2 regions of the Trinickia sp. LjRoot230 genome follow, and region 1 is predicted to be linked to the other one. Evidence: predicted binding sites of a transcription regulator. Region 1 holds the regulator's gene; the other holds the start of a gene.

Region 1 (7,534 bases):
CCAAGCACGCCCGCCACAAGCATGATGGCGGCGCCGGACAGCACGGCCTTGCTGCCCGCCCATGCGACTTCACCGACGACGATGTCGCCAAGCGTCAACGGCGTGTGCATGATGGCCTCCCAAGTACGCTGAACATGCATGCGCGAGAAGCTCGAATACATGGCTTCGAAGCTGGCCGACATCATCACGCTCGAGGCCACGGTGCCCGCTGCCAGAAAAGCGATATAAGGCACACCACCGACTTCTCCGACCATCAGGCCGAGCCCAAAGCCAAGGCCGAACAGGTAGATCATCGGGTCGGCGAGATTGCCGAACATCGATGCCAGCGCCAGTTTGCGCCAGACAAGATAATTGCGGCGCCACACGGCCATCCAATTCGTTGCGTTCGCCGGCAATGCAACGCGCAAGCGGCGGCCCGTGCGCTGCGGCGGGTTTGCCTGGGCTGCCGTGGCGGTGGTGCGGCCGGTGGAAGCACTGCTCATCGTCAGGCTGTCTCTTCGCTGCGCGTGCTTTTCAGTCATCTTGCATCTCGCGGCCGGTTAAACGGAGGAACACGTCTTCAAGGTTGGCGGGGCGGTGCAAATAGCGCAACCCGGGCCGCCCAGCGATGCGCGTGTTGACTGCGCCTGGCTCGCGCACGTAGCAAAAGAGCGTTTCACCGCTGATTTCGGTACGTTCCGCGAAAGGCGCAAGTTCCTCGCGCAGCGCCTCGGGGGACGGCCCGTATATCTCGATCACGTCGCAGCCGATCTCGGCTGAAATGAGCGCATCCGGCGCACCTTCCGCAATCTTGCGCCCTTCTTCGATAATGCACAGGCGATCGCAAAGACGTTCGGCCTCTTCCATGAAGTGGGTCGTCAGCAAAATGGTTTTGCCGCGCGACAGCAGTGAACGTAGCCGTTCCCAGATCAAATGCCGCGCCTGCGGGTCGAGGCCAGTGGTCGGCTCATCCATGATCAATACATCGGGATCGTTGATCAGCGCACGCGCGAGTGTCAGACGCCGCTTCATGCCGCCCGACAACTCCGCAACGCGTGCGTCAGCCTTGCTCTCGAGTCGGGCGAATTCGAGCAGATCGGGAACAATGGCCCGCGTCTTGCTGGTCGATAAGCCGAAGTAGCGGCCAAACACGAGCAGATTCTCGCGCACGGTGAAATCGGGATCGAGATTATCGAACTGCGGGACCACGCCCACCCGCAATCGGGCAAAGCGAGCGCGGGCCGGTATTGCTTCGCCGCACAGCACGATAGCGCCCGTGTCCGGCTCGGTGATGCCGAGCAGCATCTTGAGCGTCGTGGTTTTACCTGCGCCATTTGGCCCGAGCAAGCCGTAGCATTCGCCGGTGCGCACGTGAAACGTCAAGCCATCGACCACGGTTTTGTCACCGTAATGCTTTTTGACTTCGGAAAATTCGATAGCGTTATTCGACATGGGAGCGACAACGATGGACAAGCGATGGACGAAAGGGCCATGCCAAACGCGCGGCACCTCATTCTATGGTATCGAAGCGGTGCATCTCGTTCCGCCATGCCATTTGTGAGTGCGTTCGCGCGACCGCACTAGGCGTTTTCCATCTCTTGCAAGTCGAATCGCGGCGCACCATGATTCAAACGAATGTCTGCGGTTGACGCGGAAAAGGGAGGCCACCATGGCAAGTTACAACAAGATTCTGCTCTGTTATGACGGCACGCGCGAAGGCCGCAAGGCACTGCGCTGCGGTGCCGATCTCGCCCTCGATCTCAAGGCCGAGACGCATTTACTGTCAGTCGTCGATATGCGAACGAGCATTGCGCAAAGCGCCGGGCTGCTGACCGACGTGGCCTGCGGCCGCTTTGAAGATGCGGCGCGTGAAATACTGCAAGAAGGCGTGGATTGGCTCGCCGAACGCGGTGTGAGTGCCCACGGGCATTTCGCGTTCGGACATCCGATCGATGAGATCGCTCGGCTGGCAGCCGACTTGAAAGTCGATCTTGTCGTGGTGGGGCACCGTACGCGTAGCGGCTTGTCGCGGTGGTGGATGGGGTCAGGCAATACGCTGTTGCTCGACCGTGTGTCATGCAGCATTTTGGTCGCTGTATCGGCGGCGCACGAGCAGGAACCGGTAGCGGCAGTGCCCGCTCAAGCTGGGGCAGGGGCCGGCACAGAGAGCTGACCGCGCGTTTTGCCGACGATGCCTTGCTTTCGGCTCACTGGTTCAAATTGACGCCAACGAGCTTCCATGAGAACCAGCCGTCGCGGTGCAGGATCACGCTATACGGGCGGCTTGCAGCGTCACGGCGGTAGGTCACGACAAACTCGTCGATTGCGCGATAACCCGCGGCAGCGCGCGGAGGCTGTGCCGGTGCTTGGGATTCGGCTTGCGCAGGCGGGGCGCCTTCCGAGCTAGACTGTGCTGTATCAGCCGGCGCCTGCTGTGCAGATGGCGGCGCCGGGGGTGTCTCGCCAGGTTCTCCGCGAGGCGGCATGCCGTCGAGCAGTGCCGCTACGCCGTCGGGTGTCGCATATGCGTCGACGAGCGGCCCGATCAGCGCCATGCCGACGAGCGCACCTAATGCAGCGAACGGATGGTCCCGCTTTTGGGCATCGATGCGCCGGGCCAACAGTTCGGTCACTTGTTGTTTTAAGCTGATCTGCAACGCAGGGTAATCGACATATCGATTGACCGTATCGGCATCGCGCGCATCGGCCGCACGCTTGAGCCGATCGAGCACAAGATAGGGCGACGCATAGGCGTACGCCACGATGGCAAAAATGACGACGGCCACCAACACCCCTGCCACGAGGGCGAAGGGATGGCGGCGTCCGGCACGTGGGTTGTCGTTTTTTATCATGGACCAGAGGCTTATTCCGATAGGGGCTAGCACCCCGGCTTTAGCCAAGGGTGGCGGGCCGCAAACCCGCTTTTTCCTCGTCGATACAGCGATCTATCATCCTGCATACCGCATCGATGGTTCCGACCAAAATGACGCGCGAAGCGCCATGGTACACGCGTACCGGTGCACGGCGTGCCGCCTCGGCATGCAAGGCGCTGTTGAGTGATACGCGCGCAAACGCGGGCATCGTCGCCGGTTGTGCAGGCAGCGCGGGTTCCGACGGGAATGCATCGATTGGCGGGCAAGCGATGAGGCTGCGCAGATGCCGCAGCCGGCCGAAGCGACGAAAAGGCATGAGGCGGGCAAGGCGATCCATGACGACTCCCGTGATATTCAAAATTCGGTTGGGCGAATGAGGCCGACGGCAATGCCTTCGAGCGCGAAATCCGCAGTGCCGGCCTTCACAAAGATGTTCTCGTAATCAGGGTTTTCGGCGATCAACTCGATGCCGTCGGACCGACGCTTCAGACGCTTGACGGTGACGTCGTCCCCGATGCGCGCGACGATGATTTGCCCGTCCTTCGCCTCGCTACGCTTTTGCACCGCGAGCAGATCGCCATCGAAGATGCCTGCGTCACGCATCGACAGCCCGCGCACCTTCAGCAGGTAGTCCGGTTTGCTCGAAAAAAGCGCCGGGTCGCACGCGTAGTGCTGCGAGATATGCTCCTGAGCCAGGATCGGGCTACCCGCTGCGACGCGCCCGACCAGCGGCAGCGACAACTGCATCAGCGCCGCGTGCGGCAATGTCAATTGTCGTGGCGCGTCCTCACCCGCCAGAAGCCGAATGCCGCGCGATGCGCCGGCCGCAAGCTCAATCGCCCCTTTACGCGCCAGCGCGCGCAGGTGTTCCTCCGCTGAATTGGCCGAGCTGAAGCCAAGCGCGGCCGCGATCTCCGCGCGGGTAGGCGGAAAGCCGCTGTGCTCGATCGATTGCCGGATCAAGTCGAAAACCTGCTGCTGTCGTGCTGTCAGTTTGATCATGGGCTCACTGTATGAATGAACAGGTGGCTGTATTTTTATACAGTATCGCCGCGATTTCAAGTAAACGTTGCGACCCTAGCCGTCTAGTTGCTCTTAGCAGTTTTTCGTATAAAAAAATGAATAATCATTCGTTTCAGATATAAGGCCTATTGGCTAGACTCGCCCGATCTTGGATAGAAACGCCGAACGGCGAAGGGGCTCGAATGAGCAAATGGGGAACGGGTTGGTCCGGCGCGCGTCGCTGGGCATTGCGCGTGTGGGAGATGAGCGCCGCAGCGGTGCTGGTGCTGGGGGCGACTGTGGCTGTGCCGGCGCTCGCGCAGACGACGCTTCTAAATGTCTCGTACGACCCGACGCGCGAGCTCTACCAGGAAATAGACAAAGCGTTTGCCGCGCAGTGGAAGGCGCAGACAGGCGAGTCGGTCGCAATCCGGCAATCGCACGGTGGCTCGGGCGCACAGGCGCGCTCGGTGCTCGATGGTCTGCAAGCCGATGTGGTGACCCTCGGGCTCGCCTACGACATCGACGTGCTCGCCGCGCGCGGCCTTATTGCGCCCGATTGGCAAAAACGTCTGCCCGATAACGCGACGCCTTATACGTCGACAATCGTATTCCTCGTGCGCCATGGCAACCCGAAGCACATCAAGGACTGGGACGATCTGGTCAAGCCTGGCGTGTCGATCGTCACGCCGAACCCCAAGACCTCGGGTGGCGCGCGCTGGAACTACCTGGCGGCTTGGGCCTTTGCGCTCAATCGGCCCGGCGGCGACGCGGCGCAGGCCAAGGCATTCGTCACCCAGCTTTATCGCAACGCCGGAGTGCTCGATTCAGGCGCGCGCGGCGCGACAACCAGCTTTGTCCAGCGAGGTTTGGGCGATGTGCTGATCGCATGGGAAAACGAGGCGTTCCTCGTGCAAAAAGAGTTCGGCGCCGACAAGTTCGACATCGTCGTGCCGTCGGCCAGCATTCTCGCCGAGCCGCCGGTTGCCGTCGTCGACCAAGTGGTTGCCAAACGCGGCACGCGCAAGCTGTCCGAAGCCTATTTGCGGTTCCTTTATAGCGATGAGGGGCAACGGATTGCCGCTCGCAACTTCTATCGCCCGCGTTCGACGAAGGTACCCGCTGAACTGACGGCGCGGTTTCCAAAGCTCAAGCTCTATACCGTCGATGCAACCTTCGGCGGGTGGACGCAAGCGCAAAAGACGCATTTTGCCGATGGCGGCGTTTTCGATTCGATCTATCAGCCGCATTGAACTAGCGGTTTGACATTCGCGCCGTAGCGCCACCCAACCCGGACTGAATCATGACGACGTTCGCTTTTCGCAAGCCCGGCGCGTTGCCAGGCTTCGGCATGACGCTGGGCCTCACGCTGACTTATCTGAGCCTGATCGTGCTGATCCCGCTTGCCGCCGTTTTTTTCAAGGCGGCCACGCTCGATAGCGCACGGTTTTTCGCGGCCGTCGCGTCACCGCGCGTGGTGGCCTCGTATCGGCTGACGTTCGGCGCCGCCGGCCTCGCTGCGCTGATCAACGGCGGGTTCGGCATGCTCGTGGCGTGGGTGCTCGTGCGTTATCGGTTTCCCGGCAAGCAGATCGTCGATGCGATCGTCGATCTGCCGTTCGCGCTGCCGACAGCCGTGGCGGGCATAGCGCTCGCCGCTGTCTACGCCGAAAACGGCTGGATCGGGCAGTGGCTCGTACCTCTCGGCATGAAGGTGGCATTCACGCCGCTCGGCGTGTTGGTTGCGATGACGTTCATCAGCTTGCCCTTCGTCGTGCGAACCGTTCAGCCGGTGCTCGCGGAGTTCGAAGCCGCTCAGGAAGAGGCCGCCGCTTGCCTGGGCGCCTCGCGCGTGCAGACGTTCGTGCGCGTGGTGCTCCCGGCGCTCGTGCCGGCACTGCTGACCGGCATCGCGCTGGCGTTTGCGCGCGCGCTTGGCGAATACGGTTCCATCATTTTCATCGCCGGCAATATCCCGATGAAGTCCGAAGTCACTTCGCTGATCATCATCACCAAGCTCGAGCAATACGACTATGCCGGTGCAACCGCGCTTGCTGTCGCGATGCTCGTTGCGTCGTTTGCGATCCTCTTGGCCATCAACGTGCTGCAGTGGCATTGGCAGCGTCGAACGAGTGGTTCGGGGCGCGGCCGCGCGAGGCCGGCCGCTGCGTCGGTGTCGCATGTAATCGCGCCAGGAGCGTCGCGATGAACCGACTCGCTGCCGTTGTCGAGCCGCTCCGTGTGCGGCGCCATCACACTCGAGCTACGCCTGATACGCGCGCGCTTGCGCTCGAACGGCGCCGCACCGGCATCCCGGCGCTCGCCGTGCGCTGGACGCTGATCGCCATCGCGCTGCTGTTTCTTGGGCTCTTTCTGGTGGTGCCGCTCGTCGCGGTGTTTGCGCAAGCGCTGAGCAAGGGCGTCGACTTTTACTTCGATGCGCTCGCGCAACCCGATGCCCGGGCCGCGATGGCACTCACGCTCGGCGTGGCGGCCATCGCGGTGCCGCTCAATCTCGTTTTTGGCCTCGCGGCGTCCTGGGCCATCGCAAAGTTCGAATTTCGAGGCCGTGCGTTGCTCACGACATTGATCGATCTGCCGTTTTCTGTTTCGCCGGTGATTTCCGGCGTGATCTACGTGCTGCTCTTTGGCGCGCAGGGCTGGCTCGGTCCCTGGCTTGCGCAACACGACGTGCAGATTGTGTTCGCGGTGCCCGGCATCGTGCTCGCCACTCTCTTCGTCACATTCCCATTCGTGGCGCGCGAGTTGATCCCGCTGATGCAGGCGCAAGGCAAGGAGGAAGAAGAGGCCGCGCGCGTGCTCGGCGCCTCCGGCTGGCAGATCTGGCGTCGCGTGACGCTGCCGAACATCAAATGGGGCGTGCTCTACGGCGTGATTCTTTGCAACGCGCGGGCCATGGGCGAGTTCGGTGCGGTGTCGGTTGTCTCGGGCCACATCCGGGGCATGACGGACACGATGCCGCTACACGTCGAAATTCTGTACAACGACTACAACTTCGCTGCCGCGTTCGCCGTGGCATCGCTGCTGGCGCTCATCGCGTTGGCGACGCTCGCCGTGAAATTTTTCGCCGAGCGCCGTCTGGCCTCGGCCACCGCTGCCGCCGCCGCAAGCGATGTGCTTCGATAACAAGGGACGCTCATGGGTATCACCGTTCGCAATCTGCAAAAACGCTTTGGCGCCTTCACCGCCCTCGACGGCATATCGTTGCAATTCGAGCGCGGCGAACTGGCCGCGCTGATCGGCCCGTCCGGTTGCGGCAAGACCACTTTGCTGCGTGTCATCGCCGGGCTGGAGGCCGCAGACGCGGGCGATATCGTGCTGAACGGCCGCAATGTGGCCGCGCTCGACGCACGCGAGCGGCAAGTCGGCTTCGTGTTCCAGCACTACGCGCTGTTTCGGCACATGACGGTGTTCGAGAACATTGCCTTCGGGCTGCGCGTGAAGTCGCGTCGCGAACGTCCGTCGGCAACCGCCATTCGCGCGAAGGTGCACGAGTTGCTCGAACTCATCCAGCTTCCGCAGTTGGGCGGGCGCTATCCGGTCGAACTGTCGGGCGGGCAACGGCAGCGCGTGGCGCTGGCGCGTGCGCTGGCGGTGGAGCCTTCCGTGCTGCTGCTCGACGAGCCGTTCGGCGCACTCGATGCGAAGGTGCGCAAAGA
Region 2 (7,534 bases), 1.4 Mb from region 1:
CCGTTGACGAGGCAGCCAATGTTGCCATCGAGCGAGATGTAGGCCAGATCGAACTTCGAGGCTTCGACTTCGGCCGGGTCTTCTTCGTCCAGATCGCGGTAGGCCACGATTTCGGGGTGACGGAACAGCGCATTCGAATCGAAGTTGAACTTCGCATCGAGCGCGATCACCTTGCCGTCGCCCGTCAGAATCAGCGGGTTGATTTCAGCAAGCGACGCGTCCGTTTCCCAAAACGCTTTGTAAAGACCTTGAAGGATCGTTCGCGCTTGCGGCACCGATGCGTCAGGCACGCCGATCTTCTTCGCGAGGTCGTCAGCCTGAGCATCCGTGAGGCCCGTCGCCGGGTCAACAGCAGCTTTATGGATCGCCTCAGGCGTCTTTGCAGCCACTTCCTCGATGTCCATGCCGCCTTCGCTCGACGCCATGACGACGACCTTTTGCGAAACGCGGTCGATCACGAGGCCGATATAGAGTTCCTTCTTGATGTCCGCGCCTTCTTCGATCAGAAGCCGGTTCACCTTCTGGCCTTCCGCGCTGGTCTGGTGCGTGACGAGCTGCATGCCGAGGATCTGGTTCGCATACTCGCGCACCTGATCGATCGACTTCGCAACCTTCACGCCGCCGCCCTTGCCGCGGCCGCCCGCGTGAATTTGCGCCTTGACGACCCAAACCGGGCCGCCCAGCTCCTCAGCGGCTTTCACCGCGTCATCCACGGAAAACACCGGCTTGCCGCGTGGCACTGCGACGCCGAATTTTCGCAGGATTTCCTTACCCTGGTACTCGTGAATCTTCATGCGTGATTCCCTTCAGTCTAAGAGTTGGATTGAACGTCGAAATCGCTGATTTCCTTCCGGCCGGCAGCGCGCGGTGCACGCATTGGCGTGCCGTCGGCGTCTGAATGGCTGCGTGGCGCATGACCATACCAGCGCGGATAAAACTGCCGGACCGCCTCGCCGTCGAACCGCAGCGCCTGACATCGGTCGAGCTGAAATGGCGGCTCGCTCTCGTCGATGCTATTAGCGCCGCAATCGCGCGTGCGCCAGACGTCGCCGGCGAATGCTTGGATCGCAGCGGTCGGCAATACAGCGCACAGCTCGGTGAGGTGGGTACAGCCCGTTCTTGCGTCGAGGAGGCGGCGCACCCGGCGGTGGAAGTTATCGAGAAGGTTGAGCCCGATGAGGGCACGGTAGGCAGAATTCGGGGCTTCGCAGTGACCGGGATACGGCACCCAGTCGGACGATGCTTCGGCATCGACGACAGTAAGCTTGCGATCGATCGTGATGCGGAGCCAAAGTTCATGGATCGGCAGGCCATTGGGCCGGACACCGGGCGCGAGCACGACGTCACGAGGCTTATGATCGGTCAGACACGCCTCGATATCCCAGAGACCGTCCCCACGCTCGAAAGCTTCCGCTCGGATTGCGCGACGATGGCGCAACTGGCGGGATACAGGCGGGGAAAGCGGCATGCGAGGGGAGACGGCTGGAGAGGAAACCGGGGGATTTTAGCATAGTGGGAAGCGGCGTTTACGGCGCGCTCGCGGCTCGCTTATGACCCCTTCTTGCCCGCTTGCGGACCCATGCAGGAGGGATCAAGGTGGCAGAGACCCGGATTAGTCATCGCCCCAGTCGTCCTCGCCTTTGAGCACTTGGACGATGATTGCCCGCGAAAACCCGCGCATGGCCATAAAGCGTCCTTGCTTCGCTCGCTCGGCAGGCGTTTGCGGCATGTGCCCATACTTTTTACGCCAGACAGCTTGCGCCCGCGCGAACTCCGTCTCGCGAAGCTCGTTGCCGGCTGCGGCAACGAGCGCGTCCGGTACGGCATGCTGGCGCAGCTCGCTTACGATCCGTGCGCTGCCCATGCGCGCGGCGCGCCGATGGACGATGCTCTCGACAAACCGTGCATCGGACAGCCAGCCCTCCTTCTCGAGCGAATCGACGAGTGTTTCGATCGAATCCCCCTCTTGGGCAAACGGCGCCAGCTTACGCAACAATTCGGCGCGACTGTGCTCGCGCTTGGAAAGATAGTCGAGCGCGCGCGCTTTGAGCGAACGCCCAACGCGGGCGCCGCGTCGCCCTGCATCAGACGAATCATCTATCGATGCAGGATCAAGCGGATCGCCGCCGTTATCCGGCGGCTCGCTTTTGCTTGCGTTTCGGTTTGCATCGTCAATCGAGCGCCGGCTGCGGGCATCGGCGCCCAACCCACCAGCGCCCGACCCACCGGCGCCCAACCCAAAGCGAGCCTTGCGTATCACGCAGCGCTTACTCCTTTTCGTCGACGACTTCGGCGCTGACGGCTACCGTCGGCATCGAATTCACACCAAGCGACTCGCGAATGCGGTTTTCGATCTCGCGTGCCATATCGGCGTTTTCGCGCAGAAATTCACGTGCGTTGTCCTTGCCCTGGCCGATTCGCTCGCCGTTATAGCTGTACCAGGCGCCGGCCTTGTCGACGATCTTTGCCTGCACACCGAGATCGATAATTTCGCCTTGGCGTGAAATACCTTCGCCATAGAGGATGTCGAAGATTGCTTCGCGAAACGGCGGCGCAACCTTGTTCTTGACCACCTTCACCCGCGTTTCGTTGCCGATGACCTCGTCATTCTTCTTGATCGAACCCACACGGCGAATGTCGAGCCGCACCGATGCATAGAACTTGAGCGCGTTGCCGCCCGTTGTGGTTTCGGGGTTGCCGAACATCACGCCGATCTTCATACGGATCTGGTTGATGAAGATCACGAGGCAGTTCGTGCGCTTGATCGTACCCGTGAGCTTGCGCAACGCCTGCGACATCAGACGCGCCTGCAAGCCCGGCAGGGAATCGCCCATTTCGCCTTCGATTTCGGCCTTCGGCACGAGTGCCGCCACCGAGTCGATCACGATCATGTCGATTGACCCCGAACGCACGAGCGCATCGGCAATTTCAAGCGCCTGTTCGCCCGTATCGGGCTGCGAAACCAGCAGATCATTGACGTTGACACCAAGCTTGCCCGCATATTGGATATCGAGCGCGTGTTCGGCGTCGATAAACGCGGCCGTGCCGCCCAGCTTCTGCATCTCGGCAATCACTTGCAGCGTCAACGTGGTTTTACCCGACGATTCCGGGCCGTAGATCTCGACCACGCGCCCGCGCGGCAAGCCGCCCACGCCAAGAGCGACGTCGAGGCCGAGCGAGCCAGTCGAGACAACCTGGATATCTTCGGCCACTTCGCCATCGCCGAGCCGCATGACCGACCCTTTGCCGAACTGCTTTTCGATCTGCGCGAGCGCGGCGGCCAACGCCTTGCTCTTTTCAGCCGTCAGTCCAGCCGAGCCTTTCTTGCTTTCTTCCATGAATCGTCCTTTGCTATGATGAGCGGCATCTGCGGCGAGGGGCCGGCACGAAAATCAGCGAGAAAAAACGTCGCTTTTTCTCGCGCTTTTTCTCGCGCTTTTTCTCGGTTTTGCCAGCGAACACGCGAAACGCAGACACTGTATAAAAAAACAGGGTTCTTTGCAAGCCCGACGCGTTGCGGATTTGCTGCGGCAATGAGCGCAGTGACATTCCCGAGCCACCGTGATTACACACAAATACATCGGAGACTGCGGCGCGGGGCCTTCACCAGCGCGCCGGCGCATCATGCGAATACTCATTGCCGAAGACGACAGCATACTCGCGGACGGCCTCGTTCGATCACTCCGCCAATCGGGCTATGCCGTTGATCACGTGAAGGGTGGCAGCGAAGCAGACGCCGCCTTGTCGATGCAGACGTTCGACTTGCTGATCCTCGATTTGGGCCTGCCGTATATGTCGGGGCTCGAGGTGCTGCGACGCCTGCGCGCGCGCAACTCGAGCTTGCCGGTGCTGATCCTGACGGCCGCCGACAGCGTCGACCAACGCGTCAAGGGGCTCGATCTCGGCGCCGACGATTACATGGCCAAGCCGTTCAATCTGAACGAACTGGAAGCGCGCGTACGCGCGCTCACGCGCCGCGGCTCGGGCGGCGGCCCGACCGTCGTGCGGCATGGCTCGCTTGCATTCGATCAGGTTGGGCGCGTCGCCTACGTGAGCGAACAAGTGCTCGATCTTTCCGCGCGCGAACTCGGCGTGCTCGAAGTGCTGCTGCAGCGGATTGGACGGCTCGTCTCGAAGGAGCAGCTCGTGGATCACCTGTGCGAATGGGGCGAGGAAGTCAGCAATAACGCGATCGAAGTCTACGTGCACCGGCTGCGCAAAAAGATCGAGCCAAGCGGCGTGCGCATCATTACCGTGCGCGGGCTCGGCTATTGCCTCGAAAAGCCGGCCGCGCCACAGGGTGCATCCGCCGATACCGCGAACGGGAACGCGAGCGCAGCCCCTGCAGCAGTGGTTGCAGCCGCCACGACTTCTCTCGGCGACAGCGGCACAAACGGCGACAACTCGAAGCGTTCGCCGAAGTAGGCGCGTCGTGGCCTCTCCTGTGTCCACCAACGACGACAGCGACAGCGGCACTCGCCAGCCGGCAAGCCCGACTGCGCAAGCGAGCGGCTTCGAGGCCAATCCGTTCGCGCCGCCCGATGAAGCCAATACGGCGTCGGCGGGACGCCCACGCTCGCTTTTCGGCGAGATTCTCGATTGGATGCTCGCACCGCTTTTGCTGCTATGGCCGATGAGCATTGCCGTGACGTATCTGGTCGCGAAGACGATTGCGAATGGACCATTCGATCGCGCGCTCGAGACCGATGCCTATGTGCTTGCACGCCAGATCCATCCGGTTGGCGGCGTGGCGGAGCTGTCGCTACCTGACGCGGCACGCGACTTTCTGAGCGGCGACAACGCCGACAAGGTCTTTTATCAGGTACTCGGCACACGTGGCGAACTGGTAGCCGGCGTGTCCGAGTTGCCGCTGCCGCCCGACGACGACCGTCCTCAGCCCGGCCTTGTCGAATTCCGCGATGCCACGCTGCACGGCAACGACATCCGCATCGCCTATACGACCGTCGAATTCCCGGCCGCGTCCGGCGAGCAAAGCGTGCTCGTGCAGGTGGGCGAGACGCTCGGCAAACGCAGCGCGCTTGCCAACGACATCATCAAGGGCGTGATCCTGCCGCAGTTCGTGATCTTGCCGCTGGCAATCGTTCTGGTATGGTTCGGCCTCTCGCGCGGGCTTGCGCCGCTCACCGCGCTGCAAGCCAACTTGCGCACGCGCCGGCCAGATGACCTGTCGCCGCTCGAGGCACAGCGCGCGCCGCCCGAGATCGAGCCGCTCGTCACCTCGTTCAACGATTTGCTGACTCGTCTCGAGCAGAATATCGACCTGCAAAAGCGCTTCATCGCCGATGCCGCTCATCAGATGAAAACCCCGCTCGCCGGCCTGCATACGCAAGCCGAGCTGGCGTTGCGGCAAGACGTCTCGCCCGAAGTGCGCCTCTCGCTCGAACAAATCGCCGCGAGCGCCGACCAGGCCGCGCGGCTCGTGACGCAGTTGCTCGCGCTGGCGCGGGCCGAAAACCGGATGTCGGGTCAAATTTTCGCGCCGGTCGAAGTGGCGCATCTGGCACGGCTTGCCGTGCGCGACTGGGTGCGCGCAGCGCTCGCCAAGCAAATGGATCTCGGCTACGAGGGGCCCGACGAGCCCGTCGTGGTAGCCGGCAACGCCGTGATGCTGCGCGAGATGCTCTCGAACGTGATCGATAACGCCATCCGCTACACGCCTGCGGGCGGACGCATCACCGTGCGGGTGAAAACCGAGCGCGACAAACAACTCGCGCACCTCGAAGTCGAGGACACGGGGCCTGGCATTGCACCGGCCGAGCGCCCGAAGGTCATCGAACGGTTCTACCGGATTCTCGGACGCGAGGGTGACGGCAGCGGGCTCGGTCTTTCCATCGTGCGCGAGATCGTCACGATGCACGGCGGCACGCTCGCATTCGACGACAACGTTTATCAGCGTTCCCCGCCGCTCGCGGGCACGCTCGTGCGCATCAGCCTGCCCCTCGCGCCCGGCCCTGCTCCCGACCCCGCCTCCGCTCTCGTCGAAGGAGCCCCGGATTTACCCTGACAGGCGTGCCGTCAGCCGGTGGCCGCACAAAAGAAGACGCATTTTTCAGGGATTATTGCATCAAAATGACGGCAATTTCACAGAAGAAGCGCGATTATACCAAACAGCTGACCATTAAATCGGCGTAAACCAGCAGACATCCGCTACGTCAGTCCACCGTAAGTTTCCCTCCCAATAATCCACCACGGGCAGTCAACGGGCCCAGCGCGGCCGTTTGGCCGGAGACCAAATATCAAGGAGACAAACTCATGGCAACGGTAGGCGGCCAAATTTCGCACGCGCCGATGACACGCGACGAGAAACGGGTGATTTTCGCGTCGTCACTCGGCACGGTTTTCGAGTGGTATGACTTCTATCTGGCGGGCTCGCTCGCGGCTTTCATCAGCAAGAGTTTCTTCTCCGGCGTCAATCCGACGGCGGCCTTCATTTTCACGTTGCTCGGCTTCGCGGCCGGTTTTGCCGTGCGTCCGTTCGGCGCGCTGGTGTTCGGCCGCTTGGGTGATTTGGTCGGACGCAAGTACACGTTCCTCATCACCATCGTAATCATGGGGATATCGACGTTCGTCGTGGGCCTGCTGCCGGGCTATGCGTCGATCGGCTTTGCCTCACCGGTCATCTTCATTGCAATGCGGTTGCTGCAGGGCTTGGCGCTCGGCGGCGAGTACGGCGGTGCCGCGACCTATGTCGCCGAGCATGCGCCGGCCAACCGTCGCGGCTACTACACCTCGTGGATTCAGACCACGGCCACACTCGGCCTCTTCCTTTCGCTGCTCGTGATTCTGGGCGTGCGCACATCGATCGGCGAAGAAGCGTTCGGCGCTTGGGGCTGGCGCATTCCGTTCATTGCGTCGCTGATTCTGCTGGGCGTATCGGTGTGGATTCGGATGCAATTGAGCGAATCGCCCGCTTTCGTGCGCATCAAGGCCGAGGGGAAGACGTCGAAGGCGCCGCTCACCGAGGCATTCGGCCAATGGAAGAACTTGAAGCTCGTGATTCTGGCGCTGCTCGGTCTGACGGCCGGCCAAGCGGTCGTGTGGTACACGGGCCAGTTTTATGCGCTCTTCTTCCTGACGCAAACGCTCAAGGTTGACGGCGCAAGCGCCAATATCCTGATTGCCATTGCGCTTCTGATCGGCTCGCCGTTTTTCGTGTTTTTCGGCTCGCTGTCAGATCGGATCGGTCGCAAGCCGATCATCATGGTCGGCTGCCTGATTGCCGCGCTGACATACTTCCCGCTCTTCAAGGCGCTCACGCATTACGCGAACCCGGCGCTCGAAACCGCGACGCAAAAGGCGCCGATCGTCGTGATCGCTAATCCGGCCGAGTGTTCGTTCCAGTTCAACCCGGTTGGCACCGCGAGCTTCACGAGTTCGTGCGACGTGGTGAAGAGCGCGCTGGCGAAAGCCGGCTTGAACTATTCGAACGTCGCGGCGCCGGCCGGTACGATCGCGCAGGTCAAGGTCGGCGATACGACGATCGACTCGTATGACGGCAAGACTCCCGGTGCGA

The links. The regulator LexA, encoded in region 1, represses DNA repair genes until DNA is damaged. The targets are predictions, from matches to a motif close to ACTGTATNNNNATACAGT.
Region 2: a site for LexA is predicted at 3,476-3,493, ahead of recA (recombinase RecA). Genes of this name have one in related genera too.

What each region holds. Positions count from the first base shown of each region.
Region 1 covers NZ_CAXUQX020000001.1:2,197,884-2,205,417, reverse strand. The annotation lists gene ACSQ20_RS10310 (ABC transporter permease) at 1-482, opposite strand, end outside; gene nodI (nodulation factor ABC transporter ATP-binding protein NodI) at 514-1,431, opposite strand; gene ACSQ20_RS10300 (universal stress protein) at 1,649-2,152, shown strand; gene ACSQ20_RS10295 (DUF2939 domain-containing protein) at 2,187-2,831, opposite strand; gene ACSQ20_RS10290 (hypothetical protein) at 2,872-3,189, opposite strand; gene lexA (transcriptional repressor LexA) at 3,207-3,854, opposite strand; gene ACSQ20_RS10280 (sulfate ABC transporter substrate-binding protein) at 4,118-5,107, shown strand; gene cysT (sulfate ABC transporter permease subunit CysT) at 5,158-6,063, shown strand; gene cysW (sulfate ABC transporter permease subunit CysW) at 6,060-7,001, shown strand; gene ACSQ20_RS10265 (sulfate/molybdate ABC transporter ATP-binding protein) at 7,014-7,534, shown strand, end outside.
Region 2 covers NZ_CAXUQX020000001.1:3,607,410-3,614,943, forward strand. The annotation lists gene sucC (ADP-forming succinate--CoA ligase subunit beta) at 1-794, opposite strand, end outside; gene ACSQ20_RS16485 (DUF2889 domain-containing protein) at 812-1,468, opposite strand; gene recX (recombination regulator RecX) at 1,613-2,260, opposite strand; gene recA (recombinase RecA) at 2,268-3,338, opposite strand; gene ACSQ20_RS16500 (response regulator transcription factor) at 3,625-4,425, shown strand; gene ACSQ20_RS16505 (sensor histidine kinase N-terminal domain-containing protein) at 4,433-6,025, shown strand; gene ACSQ20_RS16510 (MFS transporter) at 6,274-7,534, shown strand, end outside.